3 regions of the Sphingopyxis sp. Root1497 genome follow, and region 1 is predicted to be linked to each of the others. Evidence: predicted binding sites of a transcription regulator. Region 1 holds the regulator's gene; each other region holds the start of a gene.
What was found. The regulator LexA, encoded in region 1, represses DNA repair genes until DNA is damaged. The targets are predictions, from matches to a motif close to GTTCCNCNCTTGTTCT.
Positions count from the first base shown of each region.

Region 2: the regulator LexA is predicted to act here: its motif matches at 1,988-2,003, upstream of uvrA (excinuclease ABC subunit UvrA).
Region 3: the regulator LexA is predicted to act here: its motif matches at 1,605-1,620, upstream of ASD67_RS20700 (ImuA family protein).

Region 1 is NZ_LMGF01000004.1:315,603-318,879, reverse strand. It holds gene ASD67_RS13060 (ComEC/Rec2 family competence protein) at 1-1,636, shown strand, start outside; gene lexA (transcriptional repressor LexA) at 1,590-2,273, opposite strand; gene ASD67_RS13050 (molybdopterin molybdotransferase MoeA) at 2,339-3,277, opposite strand, start outside.
Region 2 is NZ_LMGF01000005.1:1,081,881-1,085,157, reverse strand. It holds gene ASD67_RS19660 (M13 family metallopeptidase) at 1-94, opposite strand, end outside; gene ASD67_RS19655 (hypothetical protein) at 277-528, opposite strand; gene ASD67_RS19650 (hypothetical protein) at 530-1,435, opposite strand; gene ASD67_RS19645 (hypothetical protein) at 1,399-1,782, opposite strand; gene uvrA (excinuclease ABC subunit UvrA) at 2,015-3,277, shown strand, end outside.
Region 3 is NZ_LMGF01000005.1:1,307,037-1,310,313, forward strand. It holds gene ASD67_RS20695 (DUF6504 family protein) at 1-890, opposite strand, end outside; gene ASD67_RS20700 (ImuA family protein) at 793-1,587, opposite strand; gene ASD67_RS20705 (P-loop NTPase fold protein) at 1,767-3,277, shown strand, end outside.

The DNA.
Region 1 (3,277 bases):
CGGGCTGCGCGCGCGGCTGATGCCGCCGCCGACCGCGAGCCTGCCCGGCGGCTATGATTTCGCGCAGCGCGCCTGGTTCGACCGGATCGGCGCGGTCGGTACGGTGCTCGGCGACATCGGGCGGGCGCCGGGCGCGGGGGACGGCGTGCAGACGCTGCGGGCGCGGCTGAGCGATCATATCCACGGGCAGATCGACGGATCGGCGGGGGGGATCGCCGCCGCGCTCGTCGCGGGCGATCGCGGCGCGATCAGCGAGGCCGACGAGGAGGCGATGCGGCGGAGCGGGCTGGCGCATCTGCTGTCGATCAGCGGACTGCATGTGACCGCGGTGGTGACCTTTGCGATGCTGATCGCGATGAGCCTGCTCGCGCTCAGTCGGCGGCTGGCGCTGGCGGGCTATGTGCTGCCGCTGGCGGCGGCGGTCGCGGCACTCGCTGGCGGGGGATATACGCTGCTCGCGGGGGCCGAGGTGCCGACCTTGCGCTCGTTCATCGCCGCGCTGCTGGTGCTGATCGCGTTCCTGCTCGGGCGCGAGGCGCTGACGCTGCGGCTGGTCGCGGCGGGCGCGCTGATCGTGCTGATCTGGCGTCCCGAGTCGCTGGCGGGGCCGAGTTTCCAGCTGAGTTTCGCGGCGATCACCGCGATCGTCGCGCTGCACGAAAGCCGCGCGATGCAGCGGTTCATGGCGCGGCGCGAGGAGCCATGGGTGTTTCGCCTGGGACGCGGGGTCGCGGGACTGGTGATCACCGGGCTCGCGGTCGAGGTCGCGCTCGCGCCGATTGCGCTGTTCCATTTCCACAAGGCGGGGCTCTATGGCGCGCTCGCCAATGTCGTCGCGATCCCGCTGACGACCTTTGTCATCATGCCCGCCGAGGCGCTGGCTTTGCTGTTCGACAGCGTCGGGCTCGGTGCGCCCTTCTGGTGGGTCGCCGAGCAGGCGCTGAACGGACTGATCTGGCTCGCGCACAGCGTCGCCGAGGCGCCCGGCGCGGTGGCGACGCTGCCGGTGTTTCCGCCCTGGGGTTTCGGACTCGCGATCTTCGGCGGGATATGGCTGCTGCTGTGGCGGACGCGCTGGCGCTGGGCGGGGGCGGTTCCGCTGGTCCTCGGCATGGCCGTCCTGCTCGCCCAGCCGCGGCCCGATGTGCTGATTACCGGCGACGGCAAGCATATCGCCGCGGCGCAACCCGACGGCAGCTATGCGTTGCTGCGTGAGCGGGCGGGGGATTATGTGCGCGACGCGGTGGCCGAGGCGGCGGGGATCGATGCGCCGCTCGCCGCGCTCACCGACCTCGATCATGTCGCCTGCAACCGCGATTTCTGTCGCTGGACGCAGGATGGCCGCACCATCCTCGCGGCGCGCGGGCGCGACCGGATCGAGGGGGCGGACATGGCGGCGGCGTGCGCCGCCGCCGATGTGGTGATCAGCGAACGCTGGTTGCCGCGCGAATGCGCCGGCCGCTGGCTGACGATCGATCGCGATACGCTGCCGCAGACCGGCGGGCTGGCGCTTTACCTCGGTGAGCGGCCGCGCGCGGTGACGGCGTTAGGCGCGGGCGACGAGCATATGTGGCGCCGCCCGCCGCAGGTCAGTGGTAACGACGAAGCAGTCCCGACAACTTCCCTTGCACGATGACGCGCTCGGCGGCGTAGCGCTGCGGCTCATAGGCACTGTTCGCGGGATCGAGACGGATCATCTTGCCCTCGCGGCGGAAATATTTGAGCGTCGCATCCTGCCCGTCGACGAGCGCGACGACGATATCGCCCTCGCGCGCGGTGCTGACCTTCTGGATCAGCGCATAATCGCCGTCGAAGATGCCGGCCTCGACCATCGAGTCGCCCGACACTTCGAGCGCATAATGTTCGCCTGAGCCGAGCAGCGCCGCGGGGACCGCGAGATTGTCATGATTTTCGAACGCCTCGATCGGCACACCCGCGGCGATCTTGCCGTGGAGCGGAACCTCGACGATGTCGTTCGCGGCGATCGGACGCATCGCGGGGGCGGGCTTGCGCAGCGGCACGACATTGTCGCGATCGGTGCTGACGGCCGCCTTGCCGCCCTCGGGAAGCTTGACGACCTCGAGCGCGCGGGCGCGGTTGGGGAGGCGGCGGAGGAAGCCGCGCTCCTCGAGCGCGCTGATCAGGCGGTGGATTCCCGATTTGGACTTGAGCCCGAGCGCCTCCTTCATCTCCTCGAACGACGGCGAGATGCCGCTCGCGTCGAGCTTTTGCTGGATGAAGTGGAGCAGTTCATGCTGCTTGGCGGTCAACATCGGGCGTTCTCCATGATGCCGGTTTCGGACATAAGGAGAACGATAATGGAACAGAAGCGAACTTGTCAAGCGATGTCGATATAATCCGCCGCGTCGCCCGCCGCGCGGGACGGCGCACCGATCTCGCGGATGACGAGCGCATTCGCCGCAGCGAGCGGAAAGGTGCGGCCGCTGTCCTGTCCGTCGAAGGGCGAGAGAAGGCCGTCGTCGATCCGTCCGCGCAAATAGTCGCGTCGCGCGCCGCCGGGGCCGAGGGGGGCCGCGAGCGGGGCCCTGCGCAGTTGCGGGAGCGGGGCTCGCGCGCCGGCGAGATGGCGGACGAGGGGGAGCAGGAACAGGGTCGCAGTAACGAAGGCCGACGAGGGGTTGCCGGGCAGGCCAAGCAGCAGCGCGTCGCCGAGCGTGCCCGCGATCAGCGGCTTGCCGGGGCGCATCGCGATCTTCCAGAAATCGAGCCGCCCGCCGGCATCGTCGAGCGCGCCGCGGACATGGTCGTGATCGCCGACCGAGGCGCCGCCGACGGTGACGATGACGTCGTGACGTCGCGCCAGGTCTTTTAATACCTTGGATAAAATTTCACGGTCGTCGCGGATGTGGAGCGGGATGCTGACCACGGCGGGCTCGGCGGCGAGCATCGCGGCGAGCATCGTGCCGTTGCTGTCGGGGATCTGGCCGGGCGCGAGCGCACGGCCCGGCTGGACGAGTTCGTCGCCGGTGGTGAGGATCGCGACACGCGGGCGGGCGCCGACCACAAGCTGCGCGTCGCCACCCATGATCGCCGCGGCGATCGCACCGGCGTTGAGCCGGGTTCCGGCGGCGACGAGCGTGGCGCCGGTAGCGAAGTCGCTGGCGCGGTCGCGAATATGGGCGCCCTGGGCCTCCGGGCCATCGCCGGTCAGCGTCAGGACCGTGCCGTCGGCGGCGACATCTTCCTGCAGGATGACCGTGTCGGCGTCGTGGGGGACCATCGCGCCGGTGAAGATGCGGATCGCCTGACGCGCGCC
Region 2 (3,277 bases), on a different contig from region 1:
AAGCGAAAGGCCCCATGTCGTTCGCCAGCACCGGCACCGCAACCAACGTCGCGGCAATCGCGAGGCCCGCGGCCCCACCCAAAAATTTCTTCATTTCCCCAGCTCCTTTTCGTGCGCCGGCCCATTCCCGGCAGGCGGCGGACATGGGAGCGTTTGTCCGCTCATGGCCCGCGGGGGTCAAGCGAACGGCCGGGCATTGGTCGAAGCCTTTGGGGAGTTGGTGGAAATGGGGAACTCACTGGCGCGGGACTCCGCTCCTGCGAATGGCCCAGGCTTTCAACCGACAATTTTTTCATAAATCAAAATAACATCCCCGTCGGAATGATAGACGGTGCTGCCCTGCTGATAGTCCGTTTCGCTGAGCTGGCTCTTATAAACGCGCAGATAGTCGCTTCCACCGTCGTCAGATATGAGCTTGAAACCCTTTTGGGTCGAAGTCCAATATGCCTTACTCGACGCCACCAGCGTCTTGAGCGCCTGTGGATCGCTGTCGCTGCAAATGTCCACGATGATATTTCCCTGCGCCATATTACCCTCCACATACCGTTTTCGCGCTATCCAGAAATTGCTTCTTCGTCGCTTCGCTACTATCCCCAAGTGCGCGACGAGCCCCAGTTTTTGTCTTTTCCAAGGCCATTGCTCCCTTGTCACCCCCGTCCGTGACGGCGGAAATGATGTTAGTATATTTTAGCTTGTCCGTCGCGGGATCACCGCAAGTCCAAACAGTATCGATTTGAGCCATCAGCTCGGCCTCCCGACTGAGTTGAGGCGCCACGAAAGCTTGGGCGAGCCGCATTTGTTCCGTCGTCTCTGCGGCTCGATCCGCGTCGGCCGACGCTTTGACCGCCGCAGGAGCCTGGGTGTTGAGTGCCTGACCGACTTGAGGGTTCGACGCCAAGCGCTGTGCGGCAATGCCAGTAGCAAAAATCTGGGCTAGACCCCCGTTCGCTTGCGACCCACTCACGCCCCCTCTCGCGCCGAAGCTTGCAAAAACCGAATAAGTGTCAATTTCCAATTCTGTACCACCCACGTCAGTTTGCACACCCGATGCCATCGACACATATTTTCCAGCCGGTAACGTCGCGCTCAAACAAAATGCCTGCCGATTTTTGTTGTCGTCTATGATCGAAAGCATCCGCTGATCACAGGCGTTCAGCTTGGCGAGCAAATCCTGCTCGGCGTCCGTTTGGCTCCCGCCCTTTGTCCCATTGGGACGAAGGGGCATCCAAACCGCCTCGCTGCGATTATAACCGACATTGATCTGGGGCAGGGTCGCGCTATTCAAAGGGGCGGAGATATCGATCCCAAACTTGGTTTGAGTCGCGAATACAAGCACATCGTTGTGCGGGTTTTTGTCGCCGTTCAAAGCGCAGGCAGAGAGCAGAACGATTGGAAACGTTAGCGTGGCGAGCTTTCCGATTGATCGACGATACATGGTGAATCCCCCTCCCATTCGCTCAAGATTGTTTTCGCACTTGCCGCCTGATCAGCGGTCCGGACGATGATGAGCAACTGACATTTCGACGGGTCCGCGATGACCCACTTCCCCTCGCTCCACCCCAGATAGGCGCCACCGCCAGGGAGGGAGTCCCAACCCAATCCCACGCCGCTGCGTTCGACCGCGACCAGCCCATCGGCCACGACCGGCACGCGAACGCGGACGACGCCGACGGCGAGCATGTCGACCTGCTCCCCGGCGCCCACATTGATGACGGTGCATCCCGTAAGCGCGGTGGCCACAATTCCGATGGCAAGGCCCCGAACACCGCGGATCATTGCCATGCGTGGGCGAACGACCGGTGGTCGTCGCTGCGGCATTTATACTTCAGGCACGCCGTCCGGACCCGCATCCGCAATCCTCCACCCTTAGGTAAGAGAAGAATGCCAATCGCGGTGGCCGGTATAGGACCAAAACGCCAAATCACGCCGCTTGCGTATTTCTACTGAGCCACCATCTCTACGGCGACACGCGCCCCCTTGCGCGCAAAGAACAAATCTGGAACACACCCCTCCCATGAGTCTCACCCACATCTCCGTGCGCGGTGCGCGCGAGCATAATCTGAAGGGCGTGAACGTCGACCTGCCGCGCGACGCGCTGGTCGTCATCACCGGCCTGTCGGGCAGCGGCAAGTCGAGCCTCGCCTTCGATACCATCTATGCCGAGGGCCAGCGGCGTTATGTGGAGTCGCTCTCCGCCTACGCCCGCCAGTTCCTCGAAATGATGCAGAAGCCCGACGTCGAGCATATCGACGGGCTCTCGCCGGCGATCAGCATCGAGCAGAAGACGACCTCGCGGAACCCGCGCTCGACGGTCGCGACGGTGACCGAAATCTACGACTATATGCGCCTGCTATGGGCGCGCGTCGGCATCCCCTATTCGCCCGCCACCGGCGAACCGATCAGCGCGCAGACGGTCAGCCAGATGGTCGACCGCGTGATGGAATTGCCCGAGGGCACGCGCGCCTATCTGCTCGCCCCGGTCGTGCGCGGCCGCAAGGGCGAGTATAAGAAGGAACTCGCGCAGTGGCAGAAGGACGGCTTCACACGCGTCCGCATCGACGGCGAATTCTACGAGATCGGCGAGGCGCCCGCGCTCGACAAGAAATACAAGCATGACATCGAAGTCGTCGTCGACCGCATCGCGGTGCGCGAAGGCCTCGGCACGCGGCTCGCCGACAGTTTCGAGACCGCGCTGAAGCTTGCCGAAGGGCTCGCCTATGTCGACCTCGCCGACGGCCCGGTTCCGGGGCGCGAAGAGGAAGATACGGGCGGTGCGATGAAGGGCGCGGGCATCCCCGCGAACCGGTTGATCTTCTCGGAGAAATTCGCCTGTCCCGTGTCGGGCTTCACGATCGCCGAGATCGAACCGCGGCTGTTCAGCTTCAACGCGCCGCAGGGCGCCTGCCCCGCGTGCGACGGGCTGGGGGAGCGGCAGGAGTTTGACCCAGACCTTGTAGTACCGAACCATGCGCTGAGCCTGAAGAAGGGCGCGGTGGTGCCGTGGGCGAAGTCGAACCCGCCCTCGCCTTATTATATGCAGGTGCTCGAAAGCCTGGGCAAAGCCTATGGCTTCGACCTGACGACGCCCTGGCAGGACCTGCCCGGCGAGGTCCAACTCGTCATCCTCTATGGCACCGGCGGCAAGCCCGTCGAACTGACCTTCAAGGACGGCCGCCGCAGCTACACGACGCACAAGGCGTTCGAGGGCGTCATCGGCAACCTCAACCGCCGCCTGCTCCAGACCGAAAGCGCATGGATGCGCGAGGAGCTGAGCAAA
Region 3 (3,277 bases), on a different contig from region 1:
TCGGCGACGCGTTCGATGCCGAACCGGGCTGCGGCGGTCAGCGCCTCGGGCGTCAGCCGGAGCGAGGCCAGCGGCAGTCCGGCGAGCGCCTCGGTCTCGGAACCAGCCGGAAGGACGACTATCTTCTCGCCTGAATAGCGTGCGAGCGCATGGGCGGCGCCGGCCGTCCCGGCGACAGCGATCGTGCCGGTCATTCCGAGGCGTTTCAGAAAAGCGAGAAGGCGGCGGCAGAAGCGCGCTTCGCCGCCGAAGAGATGCGTCGTTCCGGTCAGATCGAGCCACAGCCCGTCGGTCCCGGCGACGGCGGCGGTCGGCGTCCAGTGACGCACGGCATGGAGCGTGAGACGATCGAGCAGCGCGGCATCGGCTTGCGGCTCGGCGTCGCCGACATCAAGGTCGGGAACCAGCGCGCGCGCGTGGGCGGCGGCCATGCCGGGGCTGAGCCCGAGATCGCTCGCGAGCGGGCACGCGGCGGTCACCACGTCGCGCTGTCCCGCGCGCGCCACGAGAATGCGCGGCTTCAATCCCCAGAGTGGAGGCAGAGCGGGCGGAGGCATCGCCGAGGCGCCGCCCTCGTCGCCGGGCGCGGGGCGAAAGGGCGAGGGCGCCGCTTCGCTGCGGCGTCCCATCTCGCGCATCGTGGGACGCTGATGCGCCGGGAGGTCTGCGAAATCAGGCTCTCGCGCCCAGCGCGCACCCGGCCGCCAGCCGCCGCCGCGCGGGACCGAACAGGAACCGGGGTCGTCGTCGGTGGCGGGAACGGGCGGCGTGACGGATGCCGCGCGGGCGCCGTCAGGCGGCGCGCCCGACCGCGACGGATAGGTCCGCTCCATCCTGCGCAGTCGCTCGATCGCGAGCTGCGGCAGGAAGAGCGAGGCGACCCTGGTCATCGCACGCCTCCAGTTCGAGGGAAAAAGGCGGGCCGCCGCGCTGGCGGACGAGCTCGACCGACCAGCGCGCGCGCCCGACGCCGGGGGCTGCGATCGGGGTGGAGGGTAAACAGCCGATCCGCCAGCGCGTGCAGGCGAGCGATGGCTCCGCGAGCGGGCAACGACCCTGCCGGCGATGACGGCGATAGAGGAGGAGGGGCGTGCAGCCTTCGGACGCCGCGAGCTGGAGGCGGCGCGTTGCGGTCTGGTCGATCGTCTTAACCTCGGCGATCACGCAGGCGAGCGCGCCATCGCGCACCCCGTCCTCGGCGAGCGCTAGCACATCCTTGTCGTCGTGGCCCTGCGCATAGAAGATATGATCGGGAGAAAGCCCCGCTTGTTCGAGACCGGGAGCGTAGAGGTCGAAGCGCGAGAGTGCCCAGAGGATGTTGAGGCCGGGCTGATCTGCGAAGCGCGCGGCGATACCGGCGGCGAACAGCGTCGCGGCGGCATCGTCGCTCCAGCTCGGCGATGCGCCTGCGATCTCGTGGAGGCCTGCCCCATCGAGGCCGCGATCGGCGAGGCGCTCGTCGAGTGCGGCGACGCCGAAGGCGAGCGCGGGGCCGCGTTCGCCGCGGACGCGTGCAACCGCATCGCGAAGCGCGGCAAGCTCCTCGGCACTGGGCCGGGAGAGGGGCGAGGGTAGCGTGAATGTCATAGGGTAACGACTCAAATGTTCCCTATATGTTCCATTGAGTCGGGACCGGCGTCAAGGCGCGATAATTGGATGCTGTATGTGACGCAGCGCAAGATCCGCGTCGATGCTGGAAAAAGCTGCCGGGATCGCTAGTTTTGTTGGTGGAAGGCGCGATTTTTTGCGCCCACAGGGGGCTTGATATGTCGCAAAAGCGCGCGCTCAACGAAATTGAGCGGTTTCTGTCATCGGCAGCCCCGGAGGTGTTGAGCATCGCGGGGCGCTGGGGCGTGGGGAAGACTTACGCTTGGGACACGATGCTGCAGGCCAAGCGTGCGACCGCAGCGCTCCGCCACTATGCCTATGTGTCGGCTTTCGGCCTCAAGAGCCTCGAGGCGGTCAAAACCGCGATCGTCCAGTCGACCGTCAGTCTGCAGGGCAATGAACTCGAACCGACAGTAGATTCATTCGTTGAACATCTCCGGAGCTTCGAGGGCCTTCGGAAACTTGGCGGCGAAGTCACCCGAAAAGGTTTGAACATCTTCGCTACGGGCGCCGCGGCAATACCTCATGTCGGCAAGATGGCTGATCTGCTCGCACCGGGCGCTTCCTTGCTAATCCGCAACCAGATCGTCTGCATCGACGATATCGAACGCGCAGGAAAGGGACTGGATGTCGCTGACATATTGGGTCTCGTGTCGTTTCTGCGCGAGCGGCGGAATTGCAAGGTCGTCCTGCTTCTCAATGAAGACGGGCTCGGCAAGCAAGGCGCCAAATATCGGCAATATCTCGAGAAGGTCGTCGACCAAGCCGTCGCCTTTGAGCCGACCGCCGAAGAGTCGATCGCCGCCGCCCTGCCGCCGGGCGACGCCTTGGGCGAGCTGGTGGCGAAGCACGCGATTGCACTTGGCATAACGAATATTCGCGTCATCCGGCGTATTCGCCGCTTCCTGTCCTATCTCGAGCCGCAATTGGCGGGACTGCACGACGGCGTCGCCGATAATGTCGTCCATTCGATCGTGTTGATTGGCTGGTGCGTCTTCGAACCAAAGCTCGCCCCGGACATCGAGCGGGTTCGCAGACACAATCTCTTTCTAGGCATGCTCGGCGAGGACCAGCGAACCGCCGAGGAGCTGCGCGATGACCAAATCCTTCAGAGCTATGGATTTGGCGGGTTCGACAAGCTCGATGAGCTCATCTTCGATGGCCTGAAGGCCGGGGCTTTCGATACTGACGCGCTGCAAATGGCCTTGGCCGAAGTGAATGGCCGATACGCGAATGAGGACGCGCGGAAAGCGATTCAGAAGCCGTGGGACACTTTTGGCGAAAGCTTCGATGCGGATGCAGACGCGCTGATGGACTCGCTCGTCGCGTCGATCGAAAACCATGCCGACGCGATGTCCCCGGCACAGGCGTCCGACGCGCTGGACGTGTTGCGCGAACTTGGCCGCCCCCAAGAGGCCGAACGCCTTCTCCCCATCTATCTCGAAGCCCAGAACGGTCGTCCGCGCGAGTTTTTTGCAACTGGCCGCGAAGGCGCCCGGCGTCTGATCGATCCCGCGATCGCTGCAGCATTCGAGCAGAAACTGAACGACATGCCGCTCGAGAAGGACCCGGCGCAAATCCTCGTCGACATCGGGACGAAAAACGGCTGGAATCCAGCCGACGTCGCCTTTCTCGCGACAGTGCCGGTCGATAAATATGTCGATCTGCT